Regions from separate parts of the Pseudomonas sp. 3B-A001-10F genome, predicted to be linked through region 1. Evidence: riboswitches for the same ligand, from Rfam matches in the RefSeq annotation. Region 1 holds a riboswitch; each other region holds the start of a gene.
The links. Region 1 has a riboswitch for cobalamin ahead of cobO (cob(I)yrinic acid a,c-diamide adenosyltransferase). Riboswitches for the same ligand answer to the same signal wherever they lie in the genome.

Region 1 (5,103 bases):
CCTAAAAGCTAATGTGTAGGAGTGAGCCTGCTCGCGATGACGGTGTCACATTCAACATCAATGTTGAATGATCGACCGCTATCGCGAGCAGGCTCACTCCTACAGTTGTTTGTGCATGGCGAAAATTATTTGCTGGCCGACACTCGCCACACCTTATTGCCAACATCGTCCGCCACCAGCAAACCACCTTGCTGATCGATCACCACGCCTACCGGCCGACCCAAAGCATTCTCGTCCTTGTCGAGGAACCCGGTCAGCACATCCACCGGTTTGCCGCTCGGCTTGCCGCCGGTAAACGGCACGAAAATCACTTTGTAGCCACTGTGCGGTTTGCGATTCCATGAGCCGTGCTGGCCAATAAACGCGCCTTCCTTGAACTGCGCCGGCAGCGTGTTGCCCTCGGCAAAGCTCAGGCCCAGTGAGGCGGTGTGCGGCCCGACCGCGTAATCCGGGGCGATGGCTTTGGCCACCAGGTCCGGGTTCTGCGGCGTAACACGCACATCGACATGCTGACCGTAATAACTGAAAGGCCAGCCATAAAACCCACCGTCTTTCACGGAAGTGATGTAGTCCGGCACCAGGTCACTGCCGATCTCGTCGCGCTCATTCACCGCTGTCCACAGTGCGCCGCTGGTGGGCTCCCACGCCAGGCCATTGGGGTTGCGGATGCCTGAGGCAAAAATGCGGTGATTGCCGGTCGCCCGATCAACTTCCCAGATCGCCGCGCGACCTTCTTCCTTGTCCAGGCCGTTTTCGCCGACGTTGCTGTTCGAACCTACGGTGACATAGAGCTTGCTGCCGTCCTTGCTGGCAATGACGTTTTTGGTCCAGTGGTGATTCAGTGTCCCGCCCGGCAGATCGACAACCTTGATTGGCTGCGACTTGATCTCGGTCGCGCCGGGTTCGTAGTTAAAGCGCAGCAAGCGATCGGTATCAGCGACGTAAAGATCGTTGCCAACCAGCGTCATGCCGAACGGCGAGTTGAGGTTCTGCAGAAACACCGTGCGGGTCTCGGCAACGCCATCATGATCGGCGTCACGCAGCAAGGTGATGCGGTTCGGACTCGGCACGCCAGCGCCGGCCTTGCCCATGACCTTCTTCATCACCCAGCCACGAATGCCACTGCTGTCATCGGGCTTTGGCGGGGCATTGGTTTCCGCCACGAGCACATCTCCGTTGGGCAGCACATAGAGCCAGCGCGGATGATCGAGGCCTTCGGCGAATGACGCGACCTGAGTGCCAGCCGCCGCAGTCGGTTTGCCGCCGTCGGGCCAGCCGATCGCCGGGGCAATGTTAACCGTCGGAATCAGGGTCTTGTTTGGTTCAGGCAATTTCGGTGATGGGCCGGTGCCGTCGGAGACTTGCAGGCTGGAGGATTCACCACAGGCGGCGAGCCCTCCGGCGAAGGCGATGACAAAAACGAGCTGGGGCTTGCGCATTGCTGATCTTCCCTATGAATGCATTCCTAATCATAGAGAAGGGCGCAAGCCCGATGGTTCAACTGCTCAGCCGCGGGCTTCCTTGAACAGCACGGCGATGCCCGGGTGATAGTTGCCGGCTTCGCTGCGCAATTTGCGGTAGGCGTAGGGGAAATACCAGGCGACCGCGCAGGTGTGTTCCTTTTGCAGGTCGTCGACCATGTCTTGCAGTTCTTCGGGGCTGGCGCTGTGCTGGGCTTTCTGCGGCGCGACAAACAGGCAGCCTAGCTTGAGGTCGCTGGCATAGCTGATGCGTTTGGCGTCGTTGGTGATGTCCAGCAGGGCTTGAGTCAGATTCAGGTTGGTAACCTTTGGCCAGCGCTGAGTGGCCTGGATAAAGGCGCGGTCTTCGGCACCGGCGAGAAACAGATCGGCGCGGGCATTGCGCTCGCCTTCTTCGTTCTGTTTACGCGTGGCAGTCTCGTTCAAAGTGACCAGCTCAGCCATCCAGGCTGCGGCCGAGAGCACTCCGAGATTGGCTTTCTCGTCATGCCAGTAAGGGGTGTCGCTGTCGCCGCGCACGGCGTTGTAGCGGTCGATACAGTCAAACCAGCGTTCAAGCACCGGGCGCAGGAATTCCAGGCGCGGGTTGCTGATGATCATGCCTTGCATCGTCATCATCCTTTATTGTTGTAGTGGGCTTTTCGAGAAAAGCATGGCTCTTTGATATCATTTGTATCAGTGTGGCACAAGATTGGCGGCAGATAAGTGATCGGCGGCAGTTATTCGCCCGATGGCCGCCTCTTTAATTGACGCTCCACCCCCAACCCTCTAACCTTCGCGGCTTGTTTCAGGTGCTCTGTGACCTGCGTCGACAGAGTGAAACAGGGAAGCCGGTGAGGGTTGTCTTCGCACGAAGAACCACCACGATCCCGGCGCTGCCCCCGCAACGGTAAATGAGTGAAAACTGCGCCTTGAGCCACTGCCTCGAAAGAAGCGGGAAGGCGCGCAGTCAGGCATGCGCCGCTCATGAGCCCGGAGACCGGCCTGATCCATCCAGCGGCATCACGGTGGGCGATGCCAGGCTTTTTGCCGTCTATTCTTGTGCCTGCCCGCCGTTATCCAGCCTCAACGGAGAGCTCCCCCATGACTGATTCCCCCGAGCGCGACGAACGCCATCTGGCGCGTATGCAGCGCAAAAAAGCCGTGATCGACGAACGCATTGCCAACTCGCCCGACGAGTGCGGCCTGGTGCTGGTGCTCACCGGCAATGGCAAAGGCAAAAGCAGCTCGGCGTTCGGCATGCTCGCCCGCGCCATGGGCCACGGCATGCAGTGCGGTGTGGTGCAGTTCATCAAGGGCCGCAACAGCACCGGCGAAGAGTTGTTCTTCCGGCGCTTCCCCGAGCAAGTGCGCTTTCACGTGATGGGCGAGGGCTTCACTTGGGAAACCCAGGATCGTCAGCGCGACATCGCCGCCGCCGAAGCCGCGTGGGCCGTGTCCCGTGAATTGCTGCGTGATCCGTCGATCGGTCTGGTGGTGCTCGACGAATTGAACATCGCCCTCAAGCACGGCTACCTCGATCTTGATCAGGTGCTCAGCGATTTGCAGGCGCGTCCGCCGATGCAGCATGTGATCGTCACCGGTCGTGCGGCCAAGCCGGAAATGATCGAGATGGGCGACACGGTCACCGAAATGGGCATGCTCAAACACGCTTTCCAGGCCGGCATCAAAGCGCAGAAAGGCGTCGAACTTTGAATCAACCACGTCACTGCCCGGCGGTGCTCATCGCCGCGCCGGCCTCCGGTCAGGGCAAGACCACCGTCACCGCCGCGCTCGCCCGTTTGCATCGCAATCAGGGGCGCAAAGTGCGCGTGTTCAAATGCGGCCCGGACTTCCTTGATCCGATGATTCTCGAGCGCGCCAGCGGTGCGCCGGTGTATCAACTGGACATGTGGATGGTCGGCGAGCAGGAAAGTCGTCGTCTGTTGTGGGAAGCCGCCAATGAGGCGGATCTGATTCTGATCGAAGGCGTGATGGGCCTGTTCGACGGCACGCCTTCCAGCGCCGATCTGTCGCGGCACTTCGGCGTGCCGGTGCTCGGTGTGATCGACGGCACGGCCATGGCACAGACTTTTGGTGCGTTGGCGCTCGGTTTGGCCAGGTATCAGCCGGACTTGCCGTTTGCTGGCGTGCTGGCCAACCGTGTCGGCACCTTGCGCCATGCGCAATTGCTCGAAGGCAGCCTCACCGAAGGCCTGCGTTGGTATGGCGCATTGTCCCGTGAGACGGGCATCGAGTTGCCAAGTCGTCATCTCGGCCTGGTCCAGGCCAGTGAATTGAATGATCTGGATGTGCGTCTCGACGCCGCCGCCGACGCATTGGCCAGCAGTTGCGAGGTAGCGCTGCCACCGGCCGTGGAGTTTGCTGCACCGGACGTGATCGCTGTCGAGTCGTTGCTGAAGAATGTGCGAATTGCCGTCGCCCGTGATGAAGCGTTTGCTTTTACCTACGGCGCGAGTCTCGATCTATTGCGGGCGATGGGCGCCGAGTTGAGTTTCTTCTCGCCGATCCGCGACACGCAATTGCCTGAAGCGGACAGCCTATATTTGCCCGGTGGGTATCCGGAACTGCACCACGTTGCGTTGGCGCAGAACACCGCGATGTGTGAGGCGATTCGCGCGCATCACGCGGCGGGTAAGCCGTTGCTCGCCGAGTGTGGCGGGATGCTGTATCTGCTCGATTCGTTGACTGACGTTGAAGGCACCCGCGCTGAATTGGTCGGGCTGCTTAAGGGCGATGCGGTGATGCAGAAGCGTCTGGCGGCGTTGGCGTTGCAAGCGGTCGATCTGCCGGAAGGTTCGTTGCGTGGGCACACTTATCATCATTCGCTGACCACCACCGAACAGGCGCCGATTGCGCGGGGTTTGAGCCCGAATGGTGGGCGTGGCGCCGAGGCGGTTTATCGTGACGGGCGGATGACGGCTTCTTATGTGCACTTCTATTTCCCGTCGAACCCGAGTGCGATTGCCGCATTGTTTGCGCCAGACCGTGAGGCCGCCTTCGCGAGCAAGCTCGCTCCCACAGGGGATCGCGTTTCTTGAGCAAGCATCCCGTCCAATGTGGGAGCGAGCCTGCTCGCGAAGAGGCCATGACCGACAACACATTCTCCGAAGCCGAGCGCGAAGCGGTTTATAGAGCCATCGCCGAACGCCGCGACATGCGCCACTTCACCGGCGGCAGCGTCGAGCCGGAGCTGTTGCGCCGACTACTGGAAGCCGCCCACCAGGCCCCAAGCGTCGGCCTGATGCAGCCATGGCGTTTCATCCGCATCAGCGACCGCAGCCTGCGCGGGCAGATCCAGAATCTGGTGGAAGAAGAACGCATCCGCACAGCCGAAGCCCTCGGCGAGCGCAGTGACGAGTTCATGAGGCTCAAGGTCGAAGGCATCAATGATTGCGCCGAAGTGCTGGTCGCTGCGTTGATGGATGATCGCGAAAAGCACATTTTCGGTCGCCGTACATTGCCGGAAATGGACATGGCCTCGCTGTCCTGCGCGATCCAGAATCTATGGCTGGCCTCGCGCGCCGAAGGCCTCGGCATGGGCTGGGTCTCATTATTCGAGCCGCAGGCGCTCGCCGATCTGCTGAAGCTGCCCGAGGGTGCCAAGCCACTGGCGGTTTTA
Region 2 (5,103 bases), on a different contig from region 1:
GACCATCCGTGGGCAAGTCAGGCGCAGGTTCACATCAGTGAAATCAGCGGCGAAAAATGGGTGATGCGCGAATCCAGTGCGCGCACCCGGCAACTGGTGGAAGAAAGCTGCAAGCGCCTCAATATCGATCTCAATTGCGTCATGCAACTCAACAGCCGCGAAGCCATCGTCCACGCGATCGTCAAGGGCATCGGCATCGGGTTTGTCTCGGCGGTCGAGTACGCCGAAACCCCGGGCACCAAGCCGATCACCTTTGTCGATCACCCGTTTTTCATCGAATACCACCTGTGCTGCCTCGGCATCCGCCGCAACCGACCGGTGATTGCCGAACTGTTTGATGCGAATCCACCGCTGACCTGATCAGCACTGACCCTTGAACCGCCTACCTCATTGCCGAGGGACGGCCCACGCTTACCTGAAAACGGAGATTGACCATGCAGTACCAACAACCGACTCACCTGCAAGCCGCGATCCTCGACTGGGCCGGCACCGTTGTCGATTTCGGCTCGTTTGCGCCAACGCAAATCTTCGTCGAAGCCTTTGCCGAGTTCGGCGTCGCGGTATCGCTTGAAGAAGCGCGCGGGCCGATGGGCATGGGCAAGTGGGATCACATCCGCACGCTGTGCAACTTGCCACAGATTGCTGAACGCTATCGTGCAGCGTTTGATCGCTTGCCGAGTGATGACGATGTAACGGCAATCTACGAACGTTTCATGCCGTTGCAAATCGAGAAAATCGCCCTGCATTCGGCGCTGATTCCGGGCGCACTCGAAGCCATTGCGGCATTGCGCGACAAGGGTTTGAAAATCGGTTCGTGCTCGGGCTACCCGGCGGTGGTGATGGCCAAGGTCGTCGAACTGGCGCGGGAAAATGGCTACGTCGCCGACCATGTCGTCGCCACCGATGAAGTGCCCAATGGCCGGCCGTATCCGGCGCAGGCCTTGGCCAACGTGATTGCCCTGGGCATCGATGACGTGGCCGCCTGCGTCAAGGTCGACGACACCTGGCCGGGGATTCTCGAAGGGCGCGCAGCCGGCATGTGGACGGTGGCATTGACCTGTTCCGGCAACGCACTGGGCCTGACCTATGAGCAATACAAGGCGTTGCCGTCGGATCGACTGGCGGAAGAGCGTGCGCGAATCGGCAAAATGTTCGCCCCTTCGCGCCCGCACTACCTGATCGACACCATCGCCGAGCTGCCCGAAGTGATCGACGACATCAATGCGCGCCTGGCCCGGGGCGAAACTCCGCAGTCCTGCTAATTGATCGTCCGCACCCCGCGCTGATCGTTCCCACGCTCTGCGTGGGAATGCAGCCCGTGACGCTCCGCGTCACTGGACGCAGAGCGTCCCTAGAGGCATTCCCACGCAGAGCGTGGGAACGATCAACAGCCAGATCGCGGGCAAAAAAAAGCTGCCACGAATGGCAGCAAAAACTTTAAGAACACGCGATGTATTGACCGCAGCATAGACGCCGGATAATGACAGTGTCATGACAGCCGAAAATTCATTCAACCGCCCCGCCCCCGTCATCAGGATGTCATCAAGATCACGGCAGAATCCTCGCAAACCGTCTTGAGCCTCGCGACGGATGCTCTGCAAGGATTCCCATGAAAGACGACGCCTCGCTGTTTGCCGCCATCGACCTGGGTTCGAACGCCTTTCGCCTGATGATCGGCCAGTCGGTGCGCAGCCGCAAAGGCTTGCAGATTCAGGAAGTGAAAACCCTGCGCGAACCGGTGCGCCTCGCCGAGGGCTTTGACGGTGGTGCGCTGGATGCACTGGCACTGGATCGCGGCTGGCAGGCGTTGGCGCGGTTCGGCAAGAAGCTGCGCGGTTTCGAGGCCGGCCGGGTTCGTGCGGTGGCCACCAGCGCGGTGCGTGAAGCGGACAACGCGCAACTTTTTCTGGCCAGTGCCGAGCGGCATCTGGGCTTTCCCATCGACGTCATTTGCGGCCATGAAGAGGCGCGGCTGGTCTACGCCGGCGTAACTCACGCCTTGCCCAGCGCCGACGACCTGCGCCTGGTGGTCGACATCGGCGGTGGTTCCACTGAGCTGATCCTCGGCCAGGGCTCACAACCCTTGTTAACCGAAAGCATCGCCATCGGCAGCGGCACCTTGAGCACGCGATTCTTTCGCGGCGGCGATGTGTCCGCCGGCGCGCTACAGGAGGCTGAACGCTTCGCCATCCTGCAGTTTGAAAAAGTTGCCCGGCGCTACCGTGCTCAGGGCTGGCAGCAAACCATCGGCTCTTCCGGCACCGCGCGCATGCTCGCCAAAGTACTCAAGACCAATCGCCTCAACGACTTCGGCCAGGACGGCATCACCTACGGCGGCCTGCTGCGCCTGTCGCTGCTGTTGTTGAAGGTAAACAACGTGCAACAGCTCAAGCTCGCAGGCCTGCAACCACACCGCCAGAGCATTCTGCCCGGCGGTCTGGTGTTAATGCTGGCGGCATTCAAAGTGTTCGGTATCGCGCAAATGCTGCCGTCGGAACCGGGCCTGCGTCTGGGCGTATTGCACGGTTTGATGAGCCAACACTAATCCTCGCCACGGCAGATTCGTCTCCCCTTCAGCGGCTCGATCGACTACCATGCCGCCGTCGGTTCCCGAACGGGACTAATAGGGAATCCGAGGTGCTTGCACAGCACTGATCGGAACTGCCCCCGCAACTGTAGGTGCCGAGCCTGCTCCACGACTGCCACTGGGTGAATCCCGGGAAGGCCGGAGCCAGGCGATGACGCATCAGTCAGGAGACCTGCCGGCACAGTGATTACTAACCGGCGGGGTGTCCGGGAAGGACATCGTGCCGTGCGCGTCTTCGTTGGCTGCCCGGCCTTGCGCTGTTTTCCTGACCGCGTTCGATGGTGTGTTTCCAGACCGTACTCTCCCGCTCCCCGTACGGTTCCCCTGGAGACTGCCCCATGCTGCTGCCCCGCGTTGCCACCCTCATTACCGGCCTGAGCCTTGGCGCCTTGGCGCAGGCGGCACCGACTGTCTATCCACTGACGGTCGAGAACTGCGGCAGCACCCTGACCTTCCAGCACGCACCGACGCGCACCGTGACCATCGGCCAGGCCGGCACGGAGATGCTCTACGCCATGGGCCTGGGCGACAAAGTCGTCGGCACCTCACTGTGGTTCAACAATGTGCTGGCCAAATACAAAGCGCAGGATGACAAGATCGAGCGTCTGGCTGACAACGAGCCGAGTTTCGAGTCGGTAATCGGCAAGCGTCCGGAACTGGTCGCCGTGGAACTGGAATGGATGGTCGGCCCGCAAGGCGCGGTGGGCACGCGCGAGCAGTTTCATGAACTGAAGATTCCAACGTACCTGCTGCCTTCCGATTGCGAAGCCAAGGACAACCTCGTCGGCGCCGATGGCACGCGACTGGCGCCGTTTCGCATCGAGACGATTTACAAAAGCGTGAGCCAACTGGCGCAGATCTTCGATGTTCAAGAGCGTGGCCAGCAGCTCAACGACGAACTCAAGGCCAGCCTCGCCAAATCGATTGCCACCGCCCAAGGCAAACAACTCAAGGACGCCAGCGCGCTGGTGTGGTTCTCCAGCGCACAAATGGACATCGAGCCGTTCGTAGCCGGGCACAAAGGCGTTCCCGATTTCATGCTCAGCACCCTCGGCGTGCGCAACGTGGTGGCGTCCGATGAGGAGTGGCCAACCGTCGGTTGGGAAACCATCGCCAAGGCCAATCCGACCTTCCTGGTCATCGCGCGCATGGATCGTCGACGTTTCCCCGCCGACGACTATGAAAAGAAACTCGCCTTCCTGCGCAGCGATCCGGTGACACGCAACATGGACGCGGTGAAACACAACCGCATCATCATTCTTGATGCCATGGCCATGCAGGCGAGCCTGCGCATGTTCGAGGGCATCGAACAATTGGCCACGGCCATCAACGGCAATGACCTGTCGCAATGAGTGCCAGTCTGATCCGTACGCTGCTGGCCTTGGTGACACTGTTGATTGCAGTGGTCGCTGGTGTGGCCATCGGCGAAACCTCGATTGAACCGGGCGTGGTCGTGCAAGTGCTGGCGAACAAATTGTGGGGCGCCGGGTACGCGCTGGATCCTATCGACGAAGGCATCGTCTGGAACTATCGCCTGACCCGCGCACTGGTCGCGGCTGCATGCGGTGCCGGTCTGGCGACGTGCGGGGTGATTTTGCAGTCGCTGTTGCGCAACCCGCTGGCCGATCCTTATCTGCTGGGGATTTCTGCCGGAGCCTCGACCGGAGCGGTGATGGTGGCGTTGCTCGGTGTTGGCGCCGGGATCATCTCGCTGTCAGTCGGTGCCTTCGCCGGCGCGGTCACGGCGTTCGTGCTGGTGATTGTACTGGCGCGAGTCAGCGGTTCGGCCAGCGGCACCGGGCAGATCATTCTTGCCGGGATCGCCGGCTCGCAGCTGTTCAACGCGCTCACGGCGTTTTTGATCACCCGCTCGGCCAGCTCTGAACAGGCGCGCGGCATCATGTTCTGGCTGTTGGGCAATCTCGGCGGCGTGCGCTGGCCTTCGGTGTGGCTGGCGGTGCCGGTGGCCGTGTTGGGGTTGGTTGTGTGTCTGTGGCATCGGCGGGCGCTGGATGCGTTTACCTTTGGTGCGGATTCGGCGGCATCCCTCGGCATTCCGGTGCGACGTGTGCAGATTCTGCTGATTGGCTGCGCGGCACTGGTGACGGCGGTGATGGTGTCGATTGTCGGTTCGATCGGTTTTGTCGGGTTGGTGATTCCCCACGCCGCGCGGCTGTTGCTCGGCACCGGGCATGCGCGCTTGTTGCCGGCCAGTGCGTTGGGCGGCGCAGTGTTTCTGATTGCCGCTGATGTGCTGTCGCGCACGTTGATCAAGGGCCAGGTGATTCCGGTCGGGGTGATTACCGCGCTGGTCGGCGCGCCGGTGTTCGCCTTGATTCTGGTCGGCCGCAGGTCCGCTCGATGAATAGTGTTTTGAGTTGTTCTGGTCTGAGCTTCAGAGTGCGCGGCGCCGAGTTGCTCAGCGGTGTCAGCCTTGAAGTTCAGCGCGGCGAAACCCTCGGCATCGTCGGGCCGAATGGATCCGGCAAATCCACCCTGCTCAAACTGCTGGCCGG
Region 3 (5,103 bases), on a different contig from region 1:
ATTCCGCGCCAAGCAGCGCCGCACAGGCTGCGGTGGCCGTCACGCCGGGAATGATCTCGAACGGAATATCCAGCTCACGCAGATAACGGATCTGCTCGCCAATCGCGCCATACAGACTCGGATCGCCGGAATGCACCCGCGCCACATCCTGACCCTTGGCATGCGCGGTCTTGATCAATTCGATGATCTGTTCCAGATGCAGTTCGGCGCTGTTCACCACCGTTTCGGCTTGATGGCCGTCGAGTACCGCCGCCGGCACTAGCGAACCTGCGTAGATAATCACCGGGCAACTGCGAATCAGCCGCTGGCCTTTGACAGTGATCAATTCCGGGTCGCCGGGGCCGGCGCCGATGAAGTAGACGGTCATCGTTGAATCCTGAGTAAAAGAGGGCACGACTGCGTTGCAGATGAACAACGCTCATGATCAATGGCGGGGATTATCGGGATTTTACGCCGCGCCGGCCAATGCCAGCGTGGCCTGAGCGTATTTTTGCCGGGAGATCAGCAGTTTTGCCGGCGCTTGAATCAGCTGTTCAGCGAGCGCAAGCGCGGCACTTTCGGCGACGCCGTAGCAACCGGTGCGTTCGTAAGCAATCTGTGAATGGTGACTGAGCCGCTGTTGGTAGCTGGCCAGTTCGTCACTGCTGAAGTACAACAGGGGCAGAGCCAATTGTGCAGCAAGTTCTTGCAGGCCCGGCTCGTCGCGCTTCAAGTCGATACTGGCCAACGCTTTCACCGCCTCAAGCTCAATGCGATGCGCCTGTAACGCTTGATCGAGTAACGCGCGCAGCGTGCTGGCCGGGCAGCCGCGCTGGCAGCCCAGGCCGACCACGAAGGTCGGCGCTGCGCGGTCATCGGTCATGCGTGGTATTGACCAGCGCTTTTGCGGCGGAACAACCAGGCGCTGATCAGGCCCAGGGCCAGCCAGAACGCCACGTTGGTCAACTGCGAAGCGATTTTGAACTGAGCTTCGAGTGCTTCGGGGGCGAGCATCGAATGCACTTCCGGTTGCGGTGCGCCGATCACGTGGGGCACAGCGAGGATGGCCACACCGAGGACCTTCATAAGCCAGTGACGGCTGAACGCGATCAGCGACAGACCTACAGCCGTCGAAGCGGCCGTGCCGATCCACCACGTCTGCCGCGAAGCCAGATCGGCCGCAGCGGTGCCCGGCAGTTCTGGTGGCAGGCCCAAGGTCGGAGCAAGCACGAACGTCGCGTAACCGGCCAGGCCCCAGAGCAGGCCCTGCGAAGTTTTGGTCGGCGCGCGCAGGGTGTAGAGGCCGGCGAGCATCAGGGCGAAACCGACGGCTACGACCAGATTACCGCCAGTGGTCGAGACTACGCGTTGCCAGCCGTCTTCCGGCTCCCAGGCCTCGGCATCATGGGTGTGCGCAGCCACGCCAGCGGCATGTTCGTGAACCGCCACCGGCTCGGACTTCTCGAAGGTTTCCGCCTGCAGAATCAGCGGCGAAACCCAGAAGCTTTGCAGCAGAGTGAGGAGCAGGGCGGCCAGCAGACCAGAGAATCCTGCAGTTTGCGCGATACGCTTGATCATGTCGGCAGGTCTCAATGGCACGGGAACGCGGCGCTGTGGCGGGTATCGTGGGCGGCGTTGTGCACCGCTTCGATGTGCGAGAAGCCGGCAAAGTAAACCAGACTGGCGCCGAGGATCGATGCAAAGATCGCGGCGGTCAGGCGTTGGCTCAGGGTGGTGGTGCTGGCGATTTTGTCCGTGTTGCTGCCGGTGCTGCTGATGATCGACATGGCGCTTCCCTCTGGAGTGTCAGCGGGTGAATAGAGCGCATGAAAACCCCTGCGGGTCAGGCTCGCAGAGGTTCGAACAGCGCCCGCCCACCGCGGGTTTGTTATGTGCAGCGCCGCGCAAATGCGGGCTGTGTGTTGCGGGCCGGTCTCCGGGCTCACGAGGGGTTGGCGTCAGGCCGACCTGCAAGCGTCACCTTCCCATACCGTATCGGCACAGTGGTTTTGACGCTTCGCTCGCTTACCGTTGCGGGGGCAGCACCGGACTGACATGGGCTTGAGTAAAGCACATGATTCACCGGTTTCCCGTTTCACCCTGTGAAGGGCACCCGTAACAAGTTGTGTAGGAGAGCATGGGCGGGGGATTTGAGTCAATCGGCGCCTAGCGCATGATCAGCAGGACGTACACCCCCAGCGCCATCAGGAACGCATAATAGGATTTGATTCGCGTCAGGCTCAGCAGCCACGCCAACGCCACCGGGAGGATCCATGGCATGGCCGCCAGGTGCTGGCTGGCCAAAGGATAGAGTGAGACCGCCAGCAGGCTGACGAGCATCGCCACCGATGTGTATTTTCCCAGACGATCGATGAAAGCGCGGGCAGTTACCGAAAGCCGTTCGACATCGACGGCCAGCGGCAGCAAGCGGCAGACGATCGAAACCAGCGCGCAAATCAGTACGTACAGCCAGAAAGTACCAGGTTCAATCATGGACATAGCTCGTCAGAACGGTGATGGCGAGCACCAGCAGCAAGCTGACCTCGCCCAGCCACAGCAAGCTCGCGGCGGTGGCCAGGCCGGCAATCCATTGCGCATGGAAGCTGTGACGGTCGCGGGCCATCTTGCCAAGCGAAGCGCTGATGAAAATCGCGATTACTACACTGACGTGATCCATCACTGCGTTGTCGGCCACGCTGGCGAAACAGTACCCGACCACGGTGCCAAGCAGGGCGGCGGCGTACAGCAGAAAGCACACGGTGTTGGCATACGGGCGGCTGATCGGTTGCTGATCCTTGCGGATCGACATCAACGTGAAAGCCGCATTTGCCATCACCGCCAGGGCGGGGACGAACGCTTTGACCGGGCCCTGGAGGCTGGATTTCAGGCTCAGTGTGAAGACCAGAAAACGCAAGTTGATACTCAGCGCCGAGACCAGCACGCCAAAGGCGTTAAGCAGGTGCGCGGGGGTTTCCAGCAGCGTCAGTTGCAACGGCGAGGCCATTACCGTACCGCTGAAAACCACCATGGCCGGAAGATCCAGACCATGGCGGCGCCCGAGCATGCCGATCAGGGTGAAGGTCAGCAGCAGCGAGAAGACGAACGGTAGCGCATCGCGGATACCGGTCGCGATCTCGCTGCGCGACGCCGGTTTTGCCAGGTTCGACTCAACCAGCATGAGTGCTGTGCCGCGAGCCGGCCAGCAATTGCTCTACGCCGTTCTTGTAGGCCAGGGCTTTTTCCAGGTAGTACTCGGTGGAGAAGCGCGGAATGAACTCTTCCACCACGGCCACACCCCGATAGCCGTTGACCGCGAAGCGATTGAGCACATCGCTCAGGCGCAAGTTGCCTTCGCCAATCGGCAGATGTTGATGGTGGGTGTTGTTGAGGTCGGCAATGTGCAGATGCCGGGTAACCGGCGCCAGATCGGCAATGGCTTTGAACAGGCTTTCACCATACGGCAGCAGTGAGCACAGATGCGTCACGTCGATGGTCACGAAGCACCCGGTCTCCTTGTGAAAGCGCAGGTGTTCCTCGACGGTGAAGACCGGGAATTTCGGCCGCTGACCGCCCATGTTCTCCAGGCACAGGGCGATGCCATCGGTGTTGCAGCGCTTGGTCACCTGGTTGATCGCTACTATCAGGTTGTCCAGCAGTTCGCCGTTTTCCAGTTGATCTTTGTAGCCGGGATGAAAAGTGACGCTGGTGGCGCCGGCCTCGTGGGAAAACTCCACGGCGGCACTCAGGCAGTCCACCGCTTGGGCACGTTCGGTCAAATCCGGGGAGCACAGGTTGTACTGGCGACCCCACCATCCGGCGTGGACGGTCAGCGTGATGCCATTGTGTTCGGCGAAGCTGCGGATTTTCCCGGCAAGCTCAGAGCGGTCTTCGGCGCTCAGCGACCAGAAGGTTTTTTCGGCGTCTTCGCCGATCTCGAACTCGACCGCTTGGAAATGTCTGGCCAGATCGGTGATCGAACCCAGGATGTCCGCAGGGTTGTCGTAGACATTGGTGGAAAAGGAGATCATCGGGAAGTGAGCGCTGATCGGGCCTTCGATATGATATAGCGGGTCTTTACGGGTCATTGCGCTGGTCCTTGCGTAGTGAACTCTGGGTGGGTGATCGCGGCGTTGAAGTCCGCCGGATCGTCGGCGTCGCTGCAGCCCAGCAGCGTGTAGCCGTGGCGGTCTGCGGAACGGCTGATGCTCTGGCCGAACTTGTCGGGGTTGAGGTTCACGCGTAATGCAAACGGGTGTTGCAGCAGGCGTGCCTGGAGCTGTTGCGGATCGGCGGTCGGGGCCGCCTCGATGTAGCGGATCGCCATTTTGGCGTAGGTTTTCTCGGGCGTCGGCAGTGACGTGCCGGTCATCGCGGCGATGGTGCTGGCTGCCAAATGCACCCCTGTGGTTTTCCAGACCATCTCCCAGATCTGGTCACCGCCGAAGCGGGTCTGGGTTTCGATGAATTGCAGGCGTGAACCGTCCAGCTTGATTTCCGTGTGGGCCGGGCCCCAGCGGTTGCCCATTCGCCCGAGCAGCCACAGCACCGCTTCTTCGATCTGCGCGGCGGTTTTCTCGTCGAGCCCGGCAGGAAAGTCATGCCCGGTTTCGACATAACCGGGGGCACCGCTGGTGTATTTGCGCGTGATGCCGAGAATCCGGTGCTGGCCATCCAGGCTGAGGGATTCAACGCTGTATTCGTCGCCGCTGGCGAAGGCCTCGATCAGATTGTTTCCCTCCAGCGAGAGGTGTTCGACATCCTCGGGCCTGTCTATGGCATAGACGCCCTGACTGCCCGAACCGTTGACGGGTTTGACGATGGCCGGGCCATGGCGCAGCACGAAAGCGCGAGCCTCGGCACCATGGTTGATAGCGGCAGTGGGCAACTCGTAGCGACTGCCTTTGAGCAATTGGCGAAACAGCAGTTTGTCGCGACTGACTTCCACACTGCGCAGGTTGTTGTGGACGATGCCCAGACGTTCGCCCAAGCGTGACGCGGGCAGCAGGCCCAGTTCCGAAAACGAAACCACGGCATCGAATGGTGATTGCCGGTGCAGCCGTTCTACCATCGTGCTGTAGGCCGGCAGATCGGCGATGTCAGGTGTCAGCACTAGCGTTGCGCGCT
Region 4 (5,103 bases), on a different contig from region 1:
GACCGCGCTCGGGTCGACCTGATAACCGCGCGCCGGCTGAATACCGACGAAGGTCAGGCCGAAGCGCAGACCGGCGATCATCATCCTCCCGTCGCGGCACATCGGGTCGTTTTGCGGCGTGCCCCAGCGTTCGATCACAGCGCTGCGATTAGCCTCGGGCAGCGCGTTGAACATCGTCAGATAAGCGTCCATCGCCAGGCTTTGCTGGCACGGACGCAGATCAATGGTGTCGAGATCGTTGCTGACGCCACCGAGCAATTGCTCGATCAACTCGGTGCCGCTATTCGGCAGTTCAGCGGTGAGCGGATATCCCTCAGCCTGCAATGCACGCAGGATGTTCAGCGCCGCCGCCGGCGTGTCGAGACCGACACCGTTGCCGATGCGCCCATCACGGGTCGGATAGTTGGCGAGGATCAATGCGATGCGTTTTTCGCCATTCGGCACCCGCGCCAGATCAATCCAGCGCCGCGCCAGTTCAGCGACGAAATCCATGCGCTCAGGTTGCGCGCGGTAGCAGACGACATCGGACTGACTGCGCTCACTGCGCCAGGCCAGATCCTTGAAACTGATCGGCCGGCTGATGATGCGCCCGTCGAGTTCCGGCAAGGCAATGTGCATGGCCAGATCCCGTGGCCCCAGGCCTTGCTCGCTGTCGCGCCAGCCGGGCTCGTTGTCCTGCGCGCAGATTGCTTGGATCACCGGGATATTGCGGCGAAACGGTCGCAGATGCGGCGCTTCCGGGCTGGATTGAGCGAACCCGGTGGTGTTGAGAATCACCCCGGCCTCAACCTCGTCCAGCCAGTCCTCGATCACCGTCAGGCAGCCGGGTTCTTTCAGACTGGCCACCGCGATCGGCAGCGGATTCAGCCCCGCCGCTTGCAAGCGCTGGCAAAACACATCGATGAACGCGGTGTTCGCCGCTTGTAAATGCGAGCGGTAAAACAACACCGCCGCGACCGGGCGTGCAGGCAGCCAATCGGCTTGCCAGTCACTCAGTGCGGCGCTGGTTTTATTCGGGTGGTAAATCGCCGTGCGCGGCAGCGCCTGCGGTTCTTCCCAGACGTAATCGCGAGCCAGCCAACGGTTGGCGAGGCAGCGGAAAAAGTCCAGCGCATTGCCCAGTCCGCCCTGGCGCAGGAATTGCCAGAGGCGATCACGATCCACAGCGTTGACGGTGCTCAGGTCGCTGAGTTCCGGGTCAGGACGGTCATCGCCCGGCACCAGAATCACCTGCACACCGCGCTCGGACAGTTCGATCAGACGCTCGACGCCGTAGCGCCAATAGGCGATGCCGCCGTGCAGCGAGATCAGAATCACCTTGGCGTGGCGCAGCACTTCATCGACGTACAAATCGACCGAAGCGTGATTCTGCACCTGCATCGGGTTGGCCAGACGCAGGCTCGGGTAATCTTCCGGCAACTGCTGCGCGGCTTCGGCGAGCAGCGCCAGACTGGAGTCGCCGCTGCACAGGATCACCAGCTCGGCGGGGGTTTGGCCAAGGTCGGCAATATTGTCATCCGAGACGAAACCGCCGGGCTGAGTCCTGAGCAGGTGCATGGCTTAAACGCTGAGCGCAGCGCGCAGTTGCGCTTCGAGTTGCGCGGCGTCGAGTTCCTGACCGATCAACACCAGACGCGTGACGCGCGCTTCATCAGCGCCCCACTGACGGTCGAAATGCTTGTCAAAACGCGTACCCACACCCTGGATCAGCAGACGCATTGGCTTGTTCGGGATGGCGGCGAAACCTTTGACGCGCAGGATGCCGTGCTTGACCACCAGTTGCGTCAGGGCGTCGAGCAGCAGGCTTTCGTCGGCTTGTGGCAGTTCGATGGAGATCGAATCGAAGGCGTCGTGATCGTGGTCATCGTGGTCGTCATCGCCTTCACCGTGGTGGTGATCATGATGGCTGTGGCGGCTGTCGATGTGCTCCTCGGAACCGGCGCCGAGGCCGATCAGCACGTCCAGCGGCAGACGGCCGTTGCTGGCTTCGATGATTTTCACCGCTGGCGGCAGTTCTTCGGCGACTTCGGCGCGGACACGAGCGAGATCTTCCGCGCTGGTCTGGTCGGCCTTGTTGAGGATCACCAGGTCGGCGCTGGCCAGTTGATCGGCGAACAGTTCGTGCAGTGGCGATTCGTGGTCGAGGTTCGGATCGAGTTTGCGCTGGGCATCAACCTGATCCGGGAACGCGGCGAAAGTGCCAGCGGCGACGGCCGGGCTGTCGACCACGGTGATCACCGCATCAACGGTGCAGGCGCTGCGGATTTCCGGCCACTGGAAGGCTTGTACCAGCGGTTTTGGCAGGGCCAGGCCCGAAGTTTCGATAAGGATATGGTCGAGATCGCCGCGACGGGCAACCAGTTCGCGCATCACCGGGAAGAACTCTTCCTGAACGGTGCAGCACAGGCAGCCGTTGGCCAGCTCGTAAACGCGGCCGGTGGCTTCCTCTTCGGTGCAACCGATGGTGCATTGCTTGAGGATTTCACCGTCAATGCCCAACTCGCCAAACTCGTTGACGATCACCGCGATACGACGGCCCTGCGCGTTATCAAGCATGTGCCGCAGCAGCGTGGTCTTGCCCGAGCCGAGGAAGCCGGTGACGATGGTGACGGGGAGTTTGGCCAGTGTTTTCATCGGTATGCCCTTTGGCAAGCGGCGGGCATACGGGACGAGAACCGGCAACGCGCGCGCGTGCCTGGAGAGTTCGCCACCGGATCACCCCGCCCGGTTGTAGTGAGAATCTGTGACGAGGCAGGTCTCCTGGCTGACGGCGTTCAGGCGCTGGGCCTGGCGTTGGCTGCGCCTTCCCGCGGGCTCATCGATTGAGCTGGCAGTGGCGTGGCAGCGAACATCACCGTTCACAGTTGCGGGGGCAGCCGCGGCATTGACCGCGTTCCCTTCTTAGCTCCGGCACACGCCGGAGAACCTCGATTGCGCAAGGCTACGCATGCACGGCAGGCGGGTCAACGCCTGGATCATTGTGGTTATAAGGACAGCAACTTTTTCATCTAATGATCGCGAACACTTCTCACTTAAGAAGTAGTTGTAAGTTATGTCTTACATGCCCTATCCGTTAAATTAAAAAACCACCACCGGGTTAAACCCTGAAATAGAGCGGCTGCGCGCATTCGATTACATATCTTTACAAAAACCAAATTGATAAATCAATACAAGATATGAACGATGAGTTCGCACAAGGACTATGAGTCTCTCAAGAAAGGATTTCTTGCATGGCTGATTATTATCAGTATTTGATCCTGCCTGTTTCTTTCCTGCACCCATGGGTATCCACAACATGAGTGCCGGTAACGCGTTACGGCTTTCAAGTGATGCCGGACTAAAGGAACTTTCCGAACTACTGCGCAATTGCCACTATGCGCACAGTGCCCACTATCCAGCATTGGATGTTGCGCTGCTGGGACGCGAAGCATGCCGGGCATTCAATGCGACCTGGGAGCATTTGCATACCGATGCGTATCTCAGCGCAGAGAACGGTCTTCGCGAACGACGCATCTGCAAGTTCCAGTATCGCCAACGGGAACGCCAGTGGACGGCGCTGCAAGACTGCCACTTTTTTCAAGCCGAGACCGACAACCCGCTGTTGGGCGGGGTGCAGCGCACCTACACCCGCTGCGAGGCGACGTTCATTGACTCCCCGATTCTGCAGACACTGCTGGCCGCCGACCTGGCACTGCTGGACATGGCGCTGGGCCCGCGCGACTGGCTCGTGACCTGCCATCAGTTCCGTATCCTCTGCGATCAAGGCAATGCTGGCCAGGCCACCCCTGAGGGCAGACATCGCGACGGGCACGATTTTGTCTTTCAACACCTGATTCAACGTCAGCATGTCATCGGTGGCGAAAGCCGGATATTTGATGAAGAAGGTGGCCAAGTATTCAGTGCAACGTTGACTGACTATCTGGAAACCGTCGTATTGAATGACCGAATACTTCTGCATGAAGTTTCCCCACTGCAAACATCGAGCATTAATTCGGATCGCGGCAGTCGCGATATGTTGATTATCGACTTCGACCTGGCGGACTACTAATGAATCATTCGACTCATGCACTTTCAGTCAGTACCCCACTCGCGCATAACTTCATCATTGAACAGTTTCAACAGGCGTGCGCACGAAGAACTTCCACACTATCGCTGACCGCCAATGAAAACATATTGTCCGAGACTGCACGCACGCTAGGACAGAATCGCCATTACGAGCGTTACTTGTTCAATGCACAGGCCATTGACGGTCAATGCTATGCCGCCGAATTCAATGGCATGCAGGTCGAACACTTCCCCGAAGTCGAAACATTAAAGGCTTTGGCGACCCAAGCCGTGCAGGCGATGTTCAACGCGCCGTTCGTCGAATACCGTGTGCTCTCCGGCGTGCACTGCACGCTGAGCGTGCTGGCCGCCCTGACCGAGCCGGGCGACTGCGTATTATCACTGGCGCCTGAAAGCGGCGGGCATTTCGCAACCGGGCCTCTGGTGCAGAAGATGGGCCGGCACAGCGTCTTTTTGAAACTGACGGCTGACGGACAAATTGATCTCGGGGACGTTGATCGGCAACTCCAGGCGTGCGGTGTACAACCGGCAGCCGTACTGCTCGACCATGGTCTGACCACACGGGTAATCGCCCTTAAACCACTGCGCGCGCTGCTGAACCGCCGGGGCTTTGAGCGGACACTGATCATCTACGATGCGTCGCACACTCTGGGCCTCATCGCCGGGAAGGCCTTTCCCAATCCGCTTGACGAGGGGGCGGATATTCTTCAAGGCAACACCCACAAATCCCTGGCAGGTCCGCACCGGGCACTGATCGTCTGCCGGCGTGCCGATCTGGCCCAGCGGATCGAGCAAACGCTCAGCGGTGCGCTGGTGTCCTCGCCCAATCTGCCCGGTCTGCTGCAACTGTTCGTCAGCCTGCTGGAAACCCAGCGCTACGGCCAGGCCTACGCCCAACGCATGTGCGCCAATACTCGCCAGTTGCACGACGCACTCGCCGACCTGCCGGGCTGGACGCTGCACCCCTCCGACACGCACCTGCTGTTGCTCGAAGGCGAACGGGCCCGGCAAGCGGCGCAGCAGCTCAATGAACTGGGG

Region 2: linked by a shared signal. The riboswitch ahead of AC0ZWN_RS01850 (ABC transporter substrate-binding protein) and the one ahead of cobO (cob(I)yrinic acid a,c-diamide adenosyltransferase) in region 1 are both predicted to bind cobalamin.
Region 3: linked by a shared signal. The riboswitch ahead of AC0ZWN_RS07840 (CbtB domain-containing protein) and the one ahead of cobO (cob(I)yrinic acid a,c-diamide adenosyltransferase) in region 1 are both predicted to bind cobalamin.
Region 4: linked by a shared signal. The riboswitch ahead of cobW (cobalamin biosynthesis protein CobW) and the one ahead of cobO (cob(I)yrinic acid a,c-diamide adenosyltransferase) in region 1 are both predicted to bind cobalamin.

The regions. Positions count from the first base shown of each region.
Region 1 covers NZ_JBQYFW010000053.1:7,639-12,741, forward strand. The annotation lists gene AC0ZWN_RS27910 (PQQ-dependent sugar dehydrogenase) at 126-1,439, opposite strand; gene AC0ZWN_RS27915 (hypothetical protein) at 1,506-2,090, opposite strand; cobalamin riboswitch at 2,254-2,483, shown strand; gene cobO (cob(I)yrinic acid a,c-diamide adenosyltransferase) at 2,565-3,176, shown strand; gene AC0ZWN_RS27925 (cobyrinate a,c-diamide synthase) at 3,173-4,522, shown strand; gene bluB (5,6-dimethylbenzimidazole synthase) at 4,570-5,103, shown strand, end outside.
Region 2 covers NZ_JBQYFW010000001.1:371,992-377,094, forward strand. The annotation lists gene AC0ZWN_RS01830 (LysR substrate-binding domain-containing protein) at 1-360, shown strand, start outside; gene phnX (phosphonoacetaldehyde hydrolase) at 435-1,262, shown strand; gene AC0ZWN_RS01840 (hypothetical protein) at 1,332-1,601, opposite strand; gene AC0ZWN_RS01845 (Ppx/GppA family phosphatase) at 1,610-2,545, shown strand; cobalamin riboswitch at 2,588-2,781, shown strand; gene AC0ZWN_RS01850 (ABC transporter substrate-binding protein) at 2,926-3,939, shown strand; gene AC0ZWN_RS01855 (FecCD family ABC transporter permease) at 3,948-4,952, shown strand; gene AC0ZWN_RS01860 (ABC transporter ATP-binding protein) at 4,949-5,103, shown strand, end outside.
Region 3 covers NZ_JBQYFW010000005.1:224,771-229,873, reverse strand. The annotation lists gene cobM (precorrin-4 C(11)-methyltransferase) at 1-367, opposite strand, end outside; gene AC0ZWN_RS07850 (cobalamin biosynthesis protein) at 449-862, opposite strand; gene AC0ZWN_RS07845 (CbtA family protein) at 859-1,557, opposite strand; gene AC0ZWN_RS07840 (CbtB domain-containing protein) at 1,569-1,766, opposite strand; cobalamin riboswitch at 1,890-2,111, opposite strand; gene AC0ZWN_RS07835 (hypothetical protein) at 2,146-2,472, opposite strand; gene AC0ZWN_RS07830 (AzlC family ABC transporter permease) at 2,465-3,157, opposite strand; gene AC0ZWN_RS07825 (sugar phosphate isomerase/epimerase family protein) at 3,147-4,064, opposite strand; gene AC0ZWN_RS07820 (ATP-grasp domain-containing protein) at 4,061-5,103, opposite strand, start outside.
Region 4 covers NZ_JBQYFW010000005.1:218,069-223,171, forward strand. The annotation lists gene cobN (cobaltochelatase subunit CobN) at 1-1,557, opposite strand, end outside; gene cobW (cobalamin biosynthesis protein CobW) at 1,561-2,634, opposite strand; cobalamin riboswitch at 2,734-2,945, opposite strand; gene AC0ZWN_RS07810 (2OG-Fe dioxygenase family protein) at 3,296-4,048, shown strand; gene AC0ZWN_RS07815 (hypothetical protein) at 4,048-5,103, shown strand, end outside.